DNA from 4 places in the Leclercia sp. G3L genome. Region 1 is predicted to be linked to each of the others. Evidence: predicted binding sites of a transcription regulator. Region 1 holds the regulator's gene; each other region holds the start of a gene.
What was found. Region 1 encodes PurR, which represses purine synthesis genes. Its sites were predicted from a motif close to CANGCAAACGTTTGCNTG; they were not measured.
Positions count from the first base shown of each region.

Region 2: the regulator PurR is predicted to act here: its motif matches at 2,080-2,097, upstream of glyA (serine hydroxymethyltransferase).
Region 3: the regulator PurR is predicted to act here: its motif matches at 2,093-2,110, upstream of tusA (sulfurtransferase TusA).
Region 4: the regulator PurR is predicted to act here: its motif matches at 2,279-2,296, upstream of cvpA (colicin V production protein).

Region 1 covers NZ_CP088265.1:3,943,919-3,948,229, forward strand. The annotation lists gene LRS40_RS20375 (MFS transporter) at 1-844, opposite strand, end outside; gene LRS40_RS20380 (YnhF family membrane protein) at 1,009-1,098, opposite strand; gene purR (HTH-type transcriptional repressor PurR) at 1,394-2,419, shown strand; gene punR (DNA-binding transcriptional activator PunR) at 2,416-3,348, opposite strand; gene punC (purine nucleoside transporter PunC) at 3,464-4,311, shown strand, end outside.
Region 2 covers NZ_CP088265.1:2,413,638-2,417,948, forward strand. The annotation lists gene glrR (two-component system response regulator GlrR) at 1-218, shown strand, start outside; gene glnB (nitrogen regulatory protein P-II) at 298-636, shown strand; gene hmpA (NO-inducible flavohemoprotein) at 719-1,909, opposite strand; gene glyA (serine hydroxymethyltransferase) at 2,215-3,468, shown strand; gene LRS40_RS13010 (DoxX family protein) at 3,517-3,939, opposite strand; gene LRS40_RS13015 (3-phenylpropionate MFS transporter) at 4,114-4,311, shown strand, end outside.
Region 3 covers NZ_CP088265.1:1,453,188-1,457,498, forward strand. The annotation lists partial or broken gene LRS40_RS08270 (MFS transporter) at 1-551, shown strand, start outside; gene LRS40_RS08275 (DcrB family lipoprotein) at 556-1,113, opposite strand; gene LRS40_RS08280 (7-cyano-7-deazaguanine/7-aminomethyl-7-deazaguanine transporter) at 1,186-1,851, opposite strand; gene tusA (sulfurtransferase TusA) at 2,170-2,412, shown strand; gene LRS40_RS08290 (TRAP transporter substrate-binding protein) at 2,652-3,623, shown strand; gene LRS40_RS08295 (TRAP transporter small permease) at 3,635-4,144, shown strand; gene LRS40_RS08300 (TRAP transporter large permease) at 4,155-4,311, shown strand, end outside.
Region 4 covers NZ_CP088265.1:2,603,375-2,607,685, reverse strand. The annotation lists gene LRS40_RS13855 (UbiX family flavin prenyltransferase) at 1-94, opposite strand, end outside; gene purF (amidophosphoribosyltransferase) at 184-1,701, opposite strand; gene cvpA (colicin V production protein) at 1,735-2,223, opposite strand; gene dedD (cell division protein DedD) at 2,444-3,145, opposite strand; gene folC (bifunctional tetrahydrofolate synthase/dihydrofolate synthase) at 3,135-4,311, opposite strand, start outside.

The DNA.
Region 1 (4,311 bases):
CCAGCATGATGACGATCAGCAGGAGTAAAAAGCCTTTCAGGGTGCCGCTCACGGATTTGTCCGCCAGCTTGCCGCCCAGGTAGTTGCCAATGGAAAAACCGACGCCAATCAGCACCAGCATGGCGGTGATAAAGGCCGGAGTCGCCTGGTTGATGTCATGCAGCACCGGGGCAATGTAGGTATAGAGGGTGAACATCGCCCCGGCTCCGAGGACGGTAGTCAGCAAGGCAGACAGCACCTGCGGACGCAGCAGCACCGCCAGCTCTTTGCGCACCTCCGGTTTTTCGCCCGCCCCGCCAGCCGGCAGGGAGAAGAACAACGCAATCATCGAAACCACGCCCAGCAGCGCGGTCGCCAGGAAGGACATCCGCCAGCCAATCGCTTCGCCCATCCAGGTTGCGGCCGGCACCCCACCGATATTGGCGATGGTGAGGCCCATAAACATGGTGGCGACAGCGCTGGCCTGCTTATGCTTCGGCACCACGCTGGCGGCGACTACCGACCCGAGGCCAAAGAAGGCGCCGTGGTTCAGGCTGGTCAGAATACGCGACAGCATCAGGGTGGTGTAATCCGGCGAGAGCGCCGACAGGACGTTACCGACGGTAAAGATCGCCATCAGGAAGATCAGCGCATTGCGACGCCCGCGATGGGACAGCAACAGGGTCATCAGCGGCGCACCCACCATCACGCCGATGGCGTAGGCGCTGATCAGCATGCCCGCAGCGGGAATAGAGACATCTACCCCCCGGGCAATAACCGGTAGCAGGCCCATCGGGGAAAATTCGGTTGTGCCGATACCAAAGGCGCCAATGGCCAGGGCCAGCAGCGGAAAATTGATTCTCATACTTCAACTCCAGACACCGTGTCGTCAGGCGACACAGAACAATGAAGGCGAAAGCATGACACCAATCACAAAAAATGAGAAGTTAACAATTTGGCAAAAGATTTTTGCAGGGCGCGTAACAATCAGCGGAAGGAACGAGGGAGAGCTGACCTCTCCCGCATCAATCAGTGCAGTGCCGCCGTCAGACCGCTGGCAACAATCAGACTCAGAACAATAATGGTGGTAATCAGCGAAAACTTAAGATCGGTACTCATCAATTTTTCTCCTTTTAATCACCCTATTAAGAGTGAGCCTGCTCATTTTTACACAGTTCAGGGTAAAAATCTTGCTGGATTTAGATTGATATCGGTTTTTGCTCTTCCCCTTTTGGCCAAGATAAGACAAAATTCCACGCTAAATTTATTAGCGTACCGGCCATTGACCCCCTCCTGACGTCCTGTGTCGTTTTCCCGGCGTACCGCAATTCAAATTGCGCAATTAGGGCGAGTGAAGGCAAACGTTTACCTATTGGTTTTTCAGGAGCTTAGATATGGTCTGGAGTGACATCTGATGGCAACAATTAAAGACGTGGCGAAACGCGCAAACGTTTCCACTACAACCGTATCACATGTTATTAACAAAACCCGCTTTGTTGCGGAAGAGACCCGCAACAACGTCTGGGCGGCCATTAAAGAGCTGCACTACTCTCCCAGCGCCGTGGCCCGCAGTCTGAAGGTGAATCACACCAAATCGATCGGCCTGCTGGCGACCAGCAGCGAAGCGCCCTATTTCGCAGAAATTATTGAAGCAGTAGAGAAGAACTGCTTCCAGAAAGGCTACACCCTGATCCTCGGCAACGCCTGGAACAGCCTCGAAAAACAGCGGGCCTATCTGTCGATGATGGCGCAGAAGCGCGTCGACGGTCTGCTGGTGATGTGTTCCGAATACCCGGAATCCCTGCTCACCATGCTGGAAGAGTACCGCAATATTCCAATGGTAGTGATGGACTGGGGCGAAGCGAAGGCCGACTTTACCGACTCGGTAATCGATAACGCCTTCGAAGGCGGCTACATGGCCGGTCGTTATCTGATTGAACGCGGCCACCGTGAAATCGGCGTGATCCCCGGAGCGCTGGAGCGCAACACCGGGGCCGGGCGTCTGGCGGGCTTTATGAAAGCGATGGAAGAGGCGTTAATCACGGTGCCGGAAAACTGGATCGTGCAGGGCGACTTTGAGCCGGAGTCCGGCTACCGCGCCATGCAGCAGATCCTCTCCCAGAGCCCGCGTCCGACCGCCATCTTCTGCGGCGGGGATATTATGGCAATGGGTGCACTCTGTGCCGCCGATGAGATGGGCCTGCGCGTCCCGCAGGACGTTTCGCTGATCGGGTATGATAACGTGCGCAACGCCCGCTTCTTTACCCCGGCGCTGACCACCATTCACCAGCCGAAAGATTCGCTGGGTGAGACCGCCTTCAACATGCTGCTGGACCGCATCGTCAACAAGCGTGAAGAGTCCCAGTCCATTGAGGTGCATCCGCGCCTGATTGAACGCCGTTCCGTCGCGGACGGACCGTTCCGCGACTACCGCCGTTAATCCTCTCCGGGAGTCAGTACCTCTGGCTCCCGCAGCCACTCCCGGTTCATCGTTTCACTGTCTCCCAGATAATCCAGCAGCCAGGCCAGGGCCGGTGACATATCGTTTTGTTGCCAGGTCAGGCAGCACGCCGCATCCGGGAAGGGATTTTCCAGCGACAGCGCCACCCATTTGCCGCTGTCGATCCACGGACGGGCAAAGTGCACCGGCACCATCCCCACGCACAGCCCGGCCGAGAGGCAGGTGGCTGACGATTCCCAGTCCGGGGTGACGATCCGCCGCTGGTTATCCAGCAGCCAGGTGATGCGTTTCGGCAGCGAGCGGGAAGTGTCTTCGCGCACCAGCGAGGGCCAGTTGCGCAGGGTATCATCGCTGAGCGGCCCTTCCATGGCGGCCAGCGGATGATGGCTGGCGACCACGCAGATCCAGCTCAGCGTACCCATATCGCGAAACGCATAGCGCCCCCCGACCGGGATCGCCTGGGTGGCGCCGATCGCCATTTCCACCCTGCCGTCCGCCAGCGCGTCCCAGACGCCGTTAAAGACCTCCTGGGACACCCGCAGCTCGACGTCCGAAAAGTGGCGGTAAAAATCGACAATCATCTGTCGGGTACGCTCGGGGCGGACGATATTGTCCACCGCAATGGAGATATGTCCGCGCCAGCCGTTGGCAATCTGCTGGCACTGTTCGCGGGTGATCTGCATTTTTTTGATAACAGACCGTCCCTCTTTCAGAAACCACATCCCGGCAGGGGTAAGCTCCACGTCACGGTGACGCCGCTCAAACAGCGGCACCGCCAGCCACTCTTCCAGTTGACGCACGGTGTAGCTGATGGCGGACGGAACGCGATGCAACTCCTGCGCGGCTCCGCTGAAGCTGCCGTTACGGGCGACGGCATCCACCACTTCAAGAGAATATTCTGACCACATTTTCTGCCTGCAAAATTTTTGAATGCAACCGCCAAATATTAGCGTTTCACAAGCGGGTTTGCACTCCCTACACTCAGCGGCTACCCAAACCTGCGCCCAAACGGAGAATAGAACAATGACACCCGGGAAAGGATTTTTAGTCTGGCTCGGCGGCTTAAGCGTGCTGGGCTTCCTCGCCACCGATATGTACCTGCCTGCCTTCTCGATCATGCAGGAGGATCTGCAAACCCCGGCGGCGGCCATCAGCGCCAGCCTGAGCCTGTTCCTGGCGGGCTTTGCCTTTGCCCAGCTGCTGTGGGGACCGATGTCCGACCGCTTCGGCCGTAAGCCGGTACTGCTGGCAGGGTTAGCCATTTTCGCCCTCGGCTGCCTCGGTATGCTGTGGGTCCGGGATGCCACCTGGCTGCTGGTGCTGCGCTTTATCCAGGCGGTGGGGGTTTGTGCCGCAGCGGTCACGTGGCAGGCGCTGGTAACCGACTACTATCCGGCTTCGCGCACTAACCGTATTTTTGCCACCATCATGCCGCTGGTCGGACTCTCTCCGGCGCTGGCGCCGCTGCTCGGCAGTTGGATCCTTGCCCACTTCAGCTGGCAGGCGATTTTTGCAGTGCTGTTTGTTATCACCCTGGTGCTGATGATCCCGGCTTTCAGCCTGAAGCCAGCGGCAGTGAAAAATGAACAACCTAAACAACGCGTCACCTTTTTATCGCTGTTACGTTCGCGCACCTACCGCGGCAATGTGCTGATTTACGCCGCCTGCTCTGCGAGCTTCTTCGCCTGGCTGACCGGCTCGCCGTTTATCCTCAGCGATATGGGTTACAGCCCGGCGGCGATCGGCCTGAGCTACGTGCCGCAGACCATCGCCTTCCTGATTGGTGGCTATGGCTGCCGTGCCGCGCTGCAGAAATGGCAGGGTCACCAGATGCTGCCGTGGCTGCTGGGCCTGTTTGCCCTCAGCGTGAT
Region 2 (4,311 bases), 1.5 Mb from region 1:
GCGATGCGCTGGTGGACCAGGCGCTGGAGGGGGAAAATACCGCTCTGCCGACCTTCGTCGAGGCCCGCAATCAGTTTGAGCTCAACTATCTGCGTAAATTACTGCAGATCACCAAAGGTAACGTGACCCATGCGGCGCGCATGGCCGGACGTAACCGCACCGAGTTTTATAAGCTGCTGTCGCGCCATGAGCTGGAAGCAAACGATTTTAAAGAGTGATACCCTAAAATCCGCCTGAATATGATACTGTGAGCAACCGATTACGAGGCAGCTGACAGGCATAAGTTTAAGGACCACCATGAAAAAGATTGATGCGATTATTAAACCTTTCAAACTGGATGATGTACGCGAAGCGCTGGCGGAAGTCGGCATCACCGGCATGACGGTGACAGAGGTGAAAGGCTTTGGTCGTCAGAAGGGCCACACTGAACTGTACCGTGGCGCGGAATACATGGTTGATTTCCTGCCGAAGGTAAAAATTGAAATCGTGGTGTCGGACGACATCGTGGAGACCTGCGTGGATACCATTATCCGCACCGCGCAGACCGGCAAAATCGGTGACGGCAAGATCTTCGTCTTTGACGTGTCGCGCGTGATCCGTATCCGTACCGGCGAAGAAGACGACGCCGCGATTTAACGCCGGACTTCAACCCGTAGGCCCGCGCAAGCGCAGCGCCGCCGGGCAAAAAAAAAGCCCCTCGTGAGAGGGGCTTTTTGCATTACAGCACCTTATGCGGGCCGAAGCATTCGTAATGAATATTATCTTTATTCACGCCCAGCTCAAGGAGCTGCGCCGCGGCGTACTGCATAAAGGCTACCGGGCCACAGACGTAGAACTGCATCTCCGGTGCGTGGAACTGCTCTTTATGCTGGCTTAACGCCATCAGACCTTCGCTGTCGAAGCGTGCTGCGGCACGGTCGTCATCCGACGGCAGGCGATACCAGGTGTGGGCGGTAAAGTGCGGCAGACCGGCAGCCAGCGTTTTCACTTCATCAGAAAACGCATGTACTTCGCCATTCTCTGCGGCGTGGAACCAGTTAACCTGCGCCTGATGCTGCGATTTCGCCAGGGTATCCAGCATCGCCAGCATCGGGGTCTGACCGACACCGGCGGAGATCAGCGTCACCGGAGTATTGGCATCCACCGCCATAAAGAAATCGCCCGCTGGCGCGGCCAGATGCACCACATCACCGACGCTAGCTTCGTCGTGCAGCCAGGTGGAGACCTGACCACCGTCCTCGCGTTTCACCGCAATGCGGTAGCCTTTTCCGTTTGGCTTACGGGTCAGGGAGTACTGGCGGATCTCCTGATGCGGGAAGCCTTCCGGCTTCAGCCACACGCCCAGGTACTGGCCCGGCTGGTAATCGGCCACCGGCTGGCCGTCCACCGGCTCAAATTCAAAGCTGGTAATCAGCGCGCTGCGCGGGGTTTTTTCCACGATACGGAACGCACGCGTACCTTCCCATCCACCACTCTTGCTGGCGTTTTCGCTGTAGATCTGCGCTTCACGGTTGATAAAGACGTTAGCCAGCACGCCGTAGGCTTTGCCCCATGCGTCCAGCACTTCCTGACCCGGGCTGAACATCTCATCCAGGGTGGCCAGCAGATGGCTGCCAACAATGTTGTACTGCTCGGGTTTGATCTGGAAGCTGGTGTGTTTCTGGGCGATTTTTTCCACCGCTGGCAGCAGCGCCGGCAGGTTCTCGATGTTGCTGGCGTACGCGGCAATGGCGTTAAATAACGCTTCGCGCTGGTCGCCGTTGCGCTGGTTGCTCATGTTGAAAATCTCTTTGAGCTCCGGGTTGTGCGCGAACATGCGATCGTAAAAATGGGCGGTAAGTTTAGGACCGGTTTCGACCAGCAGGGGAATAGTGGCTTTAACGGTAGCGATGGTTTGAGCGTCTAACATAGCAGCTTCCTTCAAATGTTACTTTAATGATGTATTTTAGATGCATCTTATAAAAAATAACCCTGCGTTGTAAATGGTTCTTTGCAACTTGAATTAACTGCATCACAAACCTGAAAAGAAATCCACTTTACAGGGCGAGAGCGTTATTCCTCAAACCCTTGCGTGGCGGGAAGGTAAACGTTTGCGTAAAATCGTTTGTCAAGACCTGTTATCACTCTGCTAATCAGTTATACTGTTGCCCGTCGTCCAACTGGACTGCCTTTTTCAGGCAAAAATTTACTTGTTAGCTGAGTCAGGAGATGCGGATGTTAAAGCGTGAAATGAACATTGCCGATTATGATGCCGAACTGTGGCAGGCTATGGAGCAGGAAAAAGTACGTCAGGAAGAGCACATCGAACTGATCGCCTCCGAAAACTATACCAGCCCGCGCGTTATGCAGGCGCAGGGCTCTCAGCTGACCAACAAATACGCTGAAGGTTACCCGGGCAAGCGCTACTACGGCGGTTGCGAGTATGTGGATATCGTTGAGCAGCTGGCGATCGACCGTGCCAAAGAGCTGTTTGGCGCAGACTACGCTAACGTGCAGCCGCACTCCGGCTCTCAGGCTAACTTCGCAGTCTACACCGCGCTGCTGCAGCCGGGCGATACCGTTCTGGGTATGAACCTGGCGCAGGGCGGTCACCTGACTCACGGCTCCCCGGTTAACTTCTCCGGTAAACTGTACAACATCATCCCTTACGGTATTGATGAGTCCGGTAAAATTGACTACGAAGACATGGCGAAGCAGGCCAAAGAGCACAAGCCGAAGATGATCATCGGTGGCTTCTCCGCTTACTCCGGCGTGGTTGACTGGGCAAAAATGCGTGAAATCGCAGACAGCATCGGCGCATACCTGTTCGTCGACATGGCGCACGTTGCCGGTCTGATCGCCGCAGGCGTTTACCCGAACCCGGTTCCACATGCTCACGTGGTCACCACCACCACCCACAAAACCCTGGCGGGTCCACGCGGTGGCCTGATCCTGGCGAAGGGCGGTGACGAAGACCTGTATAAAAAACTGAACTCTGCCGTGTTCCCAAGCGCGCAGGGTGGCCCGCTGATGCACGTGATCGCGGCGAAAGCCGTGGCGCTTAAAGAAGCGATGGAGCCTGAGTTCAAAGTTTACCAGCAGCAGGTTGCTAAGAACGCGAAAGCGATGGTGGAAGTGTTCCTGAACCGTGGCTACAAAGTGGTCTCCGGCGGGACTGAAAACCACCTGTTCCTGCTGGATCTGGTTGATAAAAACCTGACCGGTAAAGAAGCTGACGCTGCCCTGGGGCGCGCCAACATCACCGTCAACAAAAACAGCGTACCAAACGATCCGAAGAGCCCGTTCGTTACCTCCGGTATCCGTATCGGTTCCCCGGCAGTGACTCGCCGCGGCTTCAAAGAAGCGGAAGTGAAAGAGCTGGCTGGCTGGATGTGTGACGTGCTGGACAACATCAATGACGAAGCCGTTATCGAACGCGTGAAAGCCAAAGTACTGGATATCTGTGCGCGCTTCCCGGTTTACGCATAAGTCTGCTTCGCAGAACAAAAAGGCCGCGTATGCGGCCTTTTTTTATGGCTAACGGCGGTCGATGGAGATAGCGCCCGGCCCGGCCACCGCCAGCAGCAGAAACCCGCCGGCGATACTGATGTTTTTGAAGAAGTTAATCATATTGGGCATCACCGCATCGCCACTCATGTCCCAGTAGTGGTGACCAATCACCGCCGTACCCAGAGTATAAAAGACGAACAGCACCGCCAGCGGGCGGGTAAAAAAGCCGAGCACGATCAGAATCGCGGCGGGCACCTCCATGATCACCGCCATAATGGCCGCCAGCATCGGCATCGGGGCGCCCAGCTTCGCCATATATTGCACCGTGCCGTCGAAACCGAACATTTTTGGCACGCCGAAAATGATAAACAGGAGGATAAGGGCGAGACGGGCGATTAACAGGATCAGCGCCCGGGACTGACCGAAATCGAAATACCGTATAGCGTTCATAGCGGCATGACCTATGTGAGCAGGATAATTAAACCCTAATACAGATTTGTGCCGCTTGCCATGAGCCATTCGGGTCACTTTTTTTGTTAAGCAACAGTTAATTTATAGCAGGCTATCTGCTTGCTTAATTAGCGCTTTATCGCCAGACTATCGCCTCCAAAACGGGAGGGATTCATGGTTTTGCATTCCACACGCTGGCTGGCGCTCAGCTACTTCACCTACTTTTTTAGCTACGGTATTTTTCTGCCTTTCTGGAGCGTCTGGCTCAAGGGAATCGGCCTCACTCCGGAGATGATTGGCGTTCTGCTCGGCTCGGGTCTGGTGGCGCGTTTTCTCGGTAGCCTGCTTATTGCGCCGCGCGTCAGCGATCCC
Region 3 (4,311 bases), 2.3 Mb from region 1:
GCGTCTGGCCCTACGGCATGGCCCTGGCCCTTGGCTCGGCAGGCTTTGGGGTGATCGCCACCTTCATTACCCTGTTCTACGCCGATAAAGGCTGGGACGGCGCGGCCTTTGCGTTGACCCTGTTCAGCTGTGCCTTCGTCGGGACGCGGCTGCTGTTCCCGAACGGCATCAACCGACTGGGCGGGCTGAACGTGGCCATCATCTGCTTTAGCGTTGAGATTGTCGGCCTGCTGCTGACCGGTATCGCCGATGCGCCCTGGATGGCACGGATCGGGGTGTTCCTCGCAGGCGCGGGCTTCTCGCTGGTGTTCCCGGCGCTGGGGGTGGTGGCGGTGAAAGCGGTGCCGCAGCAGAACCAGGGCGCGGCGCTGGCGACCTATACGGTGTTTATGGATATGTCGCTGGGGATCACCGGGCCGCTGGCCGGGCTGGTGATGGCGTGGGCCGGGGTACCTGTTATCTATCTGGCGGCAGCGGGGCTGGTGGCGGTGGCGTTACTGCTGACGTGGCGGCTAAAAAAATGGCCTCCGGAGGAGGCCATCTCATCGTGAGAACTTACTGAATCACGAGGGTATTGATGATGTTCTCTGCGGCAGTTTGCGCTTTCTGCTGATCGTCAGCAGGCAGCGTGATCTGCAGGGTCAGCAGCTTGTTGTCCACTTTGCCCAGCACTACGGAGGAGTAAGCCGTCTGGCCTTTAGCAGAGATAATGCTGTCCAGCTGTTGCAGCTTGTGGTCTTTCAGCTCGATGGCTTTATTGGTCACGACCTGCAGCTGCGGGTCGCGGCTGCGCTGCTGATCTTCCAGACGCTTCGCCAGCACGCCCAGGTCTTCATTGGTGTCATCACCAACGATCACGATCACCGCTTTTTGCCCGGTAGCATCGGAATAAACGTGCATGTTGTTCGTCTGGGTGCCCAGCTTGCCGCTCTGATCGGTCATATCCGCCGGCAGAGAGAAGCTGAGTTTGCCATCCATCAGGCTGACCGGTTGGCCCGTGGCGTTGCTTTCAGCAGACGCAGCCTGAGCAGGCGTTTTGGTGTCGCTGTTATCACAGGCTGCCAGCCCCATCACCAGCAGGCCAATCCCGACATATTTAACCAGATTGCGCATTACATTCTTCCTTTCGATAAACGGCCATAACGGCGCATCAATCCATCTTATCACAACTGTTCAGGGGAACCCTTAACCAGCCTGCAATCCCGGGATTTCAGATTTATCCGCGAATCTTTTCAGCAACATATTTAGCAGCACGCCGTACATCGGCAGGAAGAAGACCAGGCTGATAAGCACCTTAAAGGCGTAGTCCACGAGCGCAATTTCCATCCAGTGTTGCGCCATGAACGCATCCGGGCTGCGCCAGAAGGCGATAAAGAAAAAGGCCAGGGTATCGCTGACGTTGCCAAACAGCGTGGAGGCGGTCGGCGCCATCCACCAGCGATGGTTCTGCCGCAGGCGGTTAAACACATGTACGTCGAGGATCTGTCCCAGCGCATAGGCCATAAAGCTGGCGGCGGCGATACGGGCGACGAACAGGTTAAAGTGCGTCAGCGCCTCAAAGCCCTGCCAGCTACCCATATAGAACAGCGAGGAGATCACGTACGAAACAAACAGCGCCGGAAGCATGACGGCAAAAATAATGCGTCGGGCCAGCGGGGCGCCAAAGATACGGACGGTGAGATCGGTCGCAAGGAAGATAAACGGGAAACTGAATGCGCCCCAGGTGGTATGAAAACCAAAAATGGAGATGGGCAGCTGCACCAGGTAGTTACTGGAGGTGATCACCAGCAGATGAAAAAGCGAAAGCCAGAACAACGCTTTTACGCGCTGCGATTGAGAGAACTGCGTCATATTGTGACCTTTTTGATTAGAATTTGGGGTGAGGGAACCCAATATGAATCTGGCCCATTAGGCTATTTTATTCGCCATTCTGAATCCGGGCAGTGCTCGAAATCCTCACGTACTAAGTGTACGCTCCGGTTTCTGCGCGCTGTCCGTCTCCAGACTGGCTTCAACAATAACGCCTAATGGGCCAGATTCTGAAAGCCGCCGCATGATACTGCTTTAACGACAGTTTGCAATGGCTAATTTTCACGCAATCGTTAACCTGGTTTGCTTTGCCCGGCTCGCGGCGTAAACTACTGCCGTTTTTATCTGGACGAGACCAAGATGACCGATCTGTTTACCCACCCGGACCACACCCTTGACGCGCAGGGCCTGCGCTGCCCGGAACCCGTCATGATGGTGCGCAAAACCGTGCGCACGATGCAGTCCGGCGAAACGCTGTTAATTATCGCCGACGATCCGGCCACGACCCGCGATATTCCGGGCTTCTGTACCTTTATGGAACATGAGCTGCTGGCGCAGGAGACCGGGGTATTGCCGTACAAATATCTTATCCGCAAAGGGTAATAGACCTTGTAGGCCGGGTAAGGCATCGCCGCCACCCGGCGTGCCCGGCGGCGCTGCGCTTGCACGGGCCTACGATTGCCATTTCGTTTGACCTCCATCACCAAAATAAACCACCATTTCAATTTTTAGCGCTTTTTGTGAGGCGCTTCACCTACGCTTTCCAGGCATTGGGCTAGTTTCTAAACGTTAAAACTAAAACAACGTTCCGATACTTACCTCACTACCCTGGAGTTGACTCAATGAAAACGACCCTCAAGCCGTTGCTGGCCGCTCTGTGCCTGTCTGCTTTTGCCTGCTCTGTTTCTGCTCAAACCATTAAAGCCGCTGATGTGCATCCTGAAGGCTACCCGAACGTGGTGGCAGTGCAGCACATGGGTGAAAAACTTAAACAACAAACCGACGGCAAGCTGGAGATCAAAGTTTTCCCTGGCGGCGTGCTGGGCGATGAAAAGCAGATGATTGAGCAGGCGCAGATGGGGGCAATCGATATGATTCGCGTCTCCATGGCCCCGGTTGCCGCCATCCTGCCGGATATTGAAGTCTTTACGCTCCCCTATGTCTTCCGTGACGAAGACCATATGCACAAAGTGATCGACGGCGATATCGGGAAATCGATCGGCGATAAACTCACCGCCAACCCGAAATCGCGGCTGGTGTTCCTCGGCTGGATGGACTCCGGCACCCGTAACCTGATCACCAAAGATCCCATTGTTAAACCGGAAGATCTGAAGGGTAAAAAAATCCGCGTGCAGGGTAGCCCGGTGGCGCTGGCCACGCTGAAAGATATGGGAGCTAACTCGGTGGCAATGGGGGTAAGTGAAGTCTACAGCGGCATGCAGACCGGCGTTATCGACGGTGCCGAGAACAACCCGCCGACCTACATCGCCCACAACTACATGCCTGTCGCCAAAAACTACACCCTCAGCGGCCACTTCATCACCCCGGAAATGCTGCTCTACTCCAAAGTGAAATGGGACAAGCTGAGCGCCGACGAACAGCAAAAAATTCTGACCCTGGCCCGCGAAGCGCAGTTCGAGCAGCGCAAGCTGTGGCAGGCCTATAACGACGAAGCTCTGCAGAAGATGAAGGCGGGCGGCGTGCAGTTCCACGACATTGATAAAGCGGTCTTCGTGAAGGCGACAGAGCCGGTGCGCGCCCAGTATGGCGATAAGCATCAGGATCTGATGAAAGCTATCGCTGACGTTAAGTAACCGGGGGACTTATGTCCGAACTCTATCTTAAGTGGATGGACCGTCTCTATTTGCTGGCGATGGGCGTGGCAGGCCTGTCGCTGCTGGTGATGACCATTGTTATTCCGATTGGCATTTTCTCGCGCTATGTCCTTAACCGTGGTGAGTCCTGGCCGGAGCCGATTGCCATTATTTGTATGGTGACATTCACCTTTATCGGCGCGGCGGTGAGCTACCGCGCCGGCTCGCATATTGCGGTGAATATGCTTACCGACCGGCTGTCTGACGCGATGAAAATTGTATGCGCGCGGATCGTAGATCTTCTGATGCTGGTCATTTCGGGCCTGATGTTGTGGTACAGCTATTTGCTTTGCGTTGAACTGTGGGAACAGCCGGTAGCGGAGTTTCCCATTTTGACCTCCGGTGAAAGCTACTTGCCGCTGCCGATTGGATCGGCAGTTCTGCTCCTGTTTGTTCTTGAGCGCCTGCTGTTTGGCTCTCAGGAACATCGCCCGGTCGTCATGATCGGCAACCACAGTTAAGGGGTGAGTGATGGACGCATTTGTTTTGTTATTCACCCTCGCCATCTTACTGGCGCTGGGGATGCCGGTGGCTTTCGCCGTGGGCTTAAGCGCCGTGGCTGGCGCGCTGTGGATTGTTCTGCCGCTGGAGGCGCTGATGATTCAGATCACCAGCGGGGTGAATAAAT
Region 4 (4,311 bases), 1.3 Mb from region 1:
TTTCAACGTCAGCGACGTCGCGTAATACCTGCAGCAAACGGACACCGTAAATCGCGCCGCTGGCCCCTGAGATCCCTACTATCAATCGTTTCATGATTATCGCCCTTGCTGTAACAGGGCAGACTGTGCAGGATTTTGGCGGGAGTTGCAAGCGAGGGCAGATGCCCTCGCCTGTGAAAAGGATTAACCTTCGTTGTGCATCTCTAAGCTTTCGAGATCGTTCGCCATCTGCACGGCTTTCGCATCGTCGTTACGCAGAGAGTCGAGGTAGTCCAGATACTTCTGGTCCACATCTTTGGTGACGTAGATACCGTTGAACACCGAGCACTCGAACTGCTGGATATCCGGGTTCTCTGCGCGCACCGCGTCGATCAGATCGTTCAGATCCTGGAAAATCAGGCCATCGGCGCCGATGATCTGGCGGATCTCATCCACTTCACGACCGTGAGCGATCAGCTCGTTGGCGGTCGGCATGTCGATACCGTAGACGTTCGGGAAGCGAATTTCCGGTGCTGCAGAGGCCAGATAGACCTTCTTCGCACCCGCTTCACGGGCCATCTCGATAATCTGCTCAGAGGTGGTGCCACGCACGATGGAGTCATCCACCAGCAGCACGTTCTTATCGCGGAACTCAGCGCGGTTGGCGTTCAGCTTGCGGCGCACCGATTTACGGCGCAGCTGCTGGCCTGGCATGATAAAGGTGCGGCCAACATAGCGGTTCTTCACGAAGCCCTGGCGATAGGGTTTACCCAGGATGCGCGCCATCTCCAGCGCGATATCGCAGGAGGTTTCCGGGATCGGGATGACCACATCGATATCCAGATCTTCCCACTCGCGGGCAATCTTCTCGCCGAGCTTGGTGCCCATATTCACACGGGCGCTGTAGACGGAGATCTTGTCGATGAAGGAGTCCGGACGGGCAAAGTAGACGTACTCGAACAGGCACGGGTTGCTGACCGGGTTTTCCGCACACTGACGGGTAAACAGCTGGCCTTTTTCGGTGATGTAAACCGCTTCGCCCGGAGCAACGTCACGCAGGAACTCAAAACCCAGGGTGTCCAGGGCCACGCTTTCGGAGGCCACCATATATTCGGTGCGGCCATCGCCAATATCGCGTTTACCCAGCACCAGCGGGCGAATCCCGTTCGGATCGCGGAACGCGACCATACCGTGGCCGATAATCATCGCGACGCAGGCATAGGCCCCACGAATCAGACGGTTAGTGGCCGCCACGGCAGCAAAAATGTTGTCAGCTTCCAGCGGATAGTGACGGAAGTTATCCAGTTCGCTGGCAAAGATGTTAAGCAGAATTTCAGAGTCAGAAGTGGTGTTAATGTGGCGACGCTTCTCTTCAAACAGCTTTTTACGTAACTCGTGGGCGTTGGTCAGGTTGCCGTTGTGGGCAAGCGTGATGCCATACGGGGAGTTAACGTAGAAAGGCTGCGCTTCAGAGGCGCTGGAACTGCCTGCGGTAGGGTAACGAACGTGACCAATACCCATGTTACCCTGCAGACGCTGCATATGGCGGGCTTCAAACACATCGTTTACCAGGCCGTTAGCCTTACGTAAACGGAAGCAGTTGTGTGCATCAATGGTGATGATACCCGCAGCATCCTGCCCACGGTGCTGAAGCACCGATAATGCGTCATAAATAGACTGGTTTACCGGCATGAAACCGGCGATACCGACAATACCGCACATTCGTCATTTCCTCGTTAAGCCACATCTCAGGGTTTATGCCCTGGGCAAAAAACTCGACGAGCTTTGCAGATAGTCAAAGAACCATCTGATGATGAAGCTGAACTGCGGGATCAGCTGCGATTTCTGCCAGTCTTCACTTTTTGAGAACCCGGTAAAGGTATCAAGGAAGAACAGTATCGCGGCGACAATCAACACCCCGCGCAATGCACCGAAGCAGATCCCAAGCACCCTGTCCGTTCCCGACAAACCGGTTTTTTCAACCAGCTGGCCTATCACGTAGTTAACAATGGCGCCGACAATCAGCGTCGCGATAAACAGCACCGCGATGGCGATTCCGTTTCGAACCAGTTCATCTTCAAAGCCCGTGAACCAGACAGACAGGTAAGTGTAGTAATGACTGGCAACAAAGAAGGCACAGCCCCAGGTTACCAGCGATAACGCTTCACGAACAAAGCCACGGATCAGGCTAACCAGACAGGAAAAACCTATCACCGCAATGATGGCGTAATCAATCCAGACCATATACGTCCCACGATTAAACGCCCTGTCATCCAGTTCGGGGCGAATTCTAACAGAAAAAGAAAACGTTTGCGTAGGGATTTCCTTCCCGCGCGTAAATAAAAAAGGCGCTGAAAAAATAATCAACGCCCCTGGCCGTTACGTCTCTTCGGACGCCTGCCTCGCCCTCCCCCGGCCTTCTCCTTTCAGGAAAAACGTCGGTAGGAGGAGAATAATACGTACATTAATTCACGCTGTAGTTCATCACTACGCCGCTCAGGCCGGAGAGCTGATTCAGCTCCCCAAGCGACCCCTTCAGCTTATCTTTTGATGCATCCGGGCCCACGAGAATACGGGTGATTTTACCCTGTACCGGCGTCGAAGGCGAAGTGTAAACGCGATACCCCGCGCCACGGAGTTTGGCCACCACTTCGTTGACCTTATCGGCATTTTTCAACGCACCAAGCTGCACAACGTAGGCTTTACCGGTCGGGGCCGGCTTCTCTTCTGCAGCCGGTTTGGCCGGCGGGGTTTCCGTAGCCGCCGCCAGCTGCTGGCTGGTGTTGTCGCGCTGCGGTTTCGGCTGCGGTTTCTCAACCGGTTTCGGTTTTTGCACCGGTTTCGGCGCATACTGCTCGACCGGGGCTGGATCCAGCTCGTTGTTATTTCCGGCCGCCAGACGCGACGGATCTAAAGATGGCGCCGCGGCATCGCCAGCCCGCACCTCTTCAGCCGCCCCTTCAGGCGGTTGAGCAGGTAATGCCTGGGTCGCAGCCGGCAGCATGTCCGGCTCATCCCGGTCGCCGGGTTTAGGCACCAGCGGGATCGCCGCAAACTCATCCTGGTAATGCTTTTTCTGTCCATCAAGCAGCCCGGGGAGAATAATCACCCCCAGCGCTACCAGCACAATGGTGCCTGCTAAACGGTTCTGAAACTTACTTGCCACCGGTTCTCCCCGCATCCATTACGTCCATGACATGTGCCACCGTGTGGAAGGATCCACACACCAGCACGGTATCTTCTGGTCTGGCGTCCGCCATCGCCTCGCGCCATGCCTGCTCCACGCTGGCAAAGGTCTGGCCCTGGCCGAGGTGTTCCATCAGCTGTTCAGCCGTTGCCCCGCGCGGGCCTTCCAGAGGTGCACAATACCAGCTATCGACCACAGTCTCCATGCAGGCCAGCGTGCCGCCGATATCTTTATCATGAAGCATACCGATTACCGCCAGCACGCGCCCGGTTTTTGGCAATGATTTGAGACGTCCGGCGAGGTAAGCCGCGGCATGGGGGTTATGCGCCACATCCAGAATCAGACGCGGTGATTCGCTGACAATCTGGAAACGCCCGGCGAGGATCGCCTGCTGAATGCCGTCACGAATGGCCTGCTCGTTCACGGCCAGACCGCTGGCGCGCAGGGCGGCCAGCGCCGTCGCGGCGTTCGGCTGCGGCACCTGCGGCAGCGGCAGGTTTTCCAGCGCGCCTTTGGCATCTTCAAAGCGCCAGCCGCTCTGGGTCACGCTGTAGCGCCAGTCGACATCGCGACGCTGCAACAGCGCCCCTTTCTCCTGCGCCACGTCAGCGATGGTATGCGGCATCTCCGGCTCACCGACAATCGCCGGTTTACCCGCGCGGAAAATACCGGCTTTTTCACGGCCGATGCTTTCGCGATCGGGCCCCAGCCAGTCGGTATGATCCAGCGCGATGCTGGTCACCACGGCGACATCCGGATCCACAATGTTGGTGGCGTCCAGACGCCCGCCTAAGCCGACTTCAAGGATCACCACGTCCAGCTGCGCCTGCTTGAACAACCACAGCGCCGACAGGGTGCCATATTCGAAATAGGTCAGCGAAATGTCGCCGCGCGCGGCTTCGATCTCTGCGAACGAGGCAGTATGTGCTGATTCGGCTAACTCTGCGTTCTGCACCCGCACGCGCTCGGTGTAGCGCACCAGATGCGGCGAGCTGTAGACACCCACCTTGTAGCCCGCCGCCATCAGCATGGACTCCAGCGTGCGGCAGGTGGTGCCTTTGCCGTTAGTACCCGCCACGGTGAAGACAAAGGGGGCCGGTTTCAGAACGTCAAGGCGCGCCGCGACCTGGCTGACGCGCTCAAGT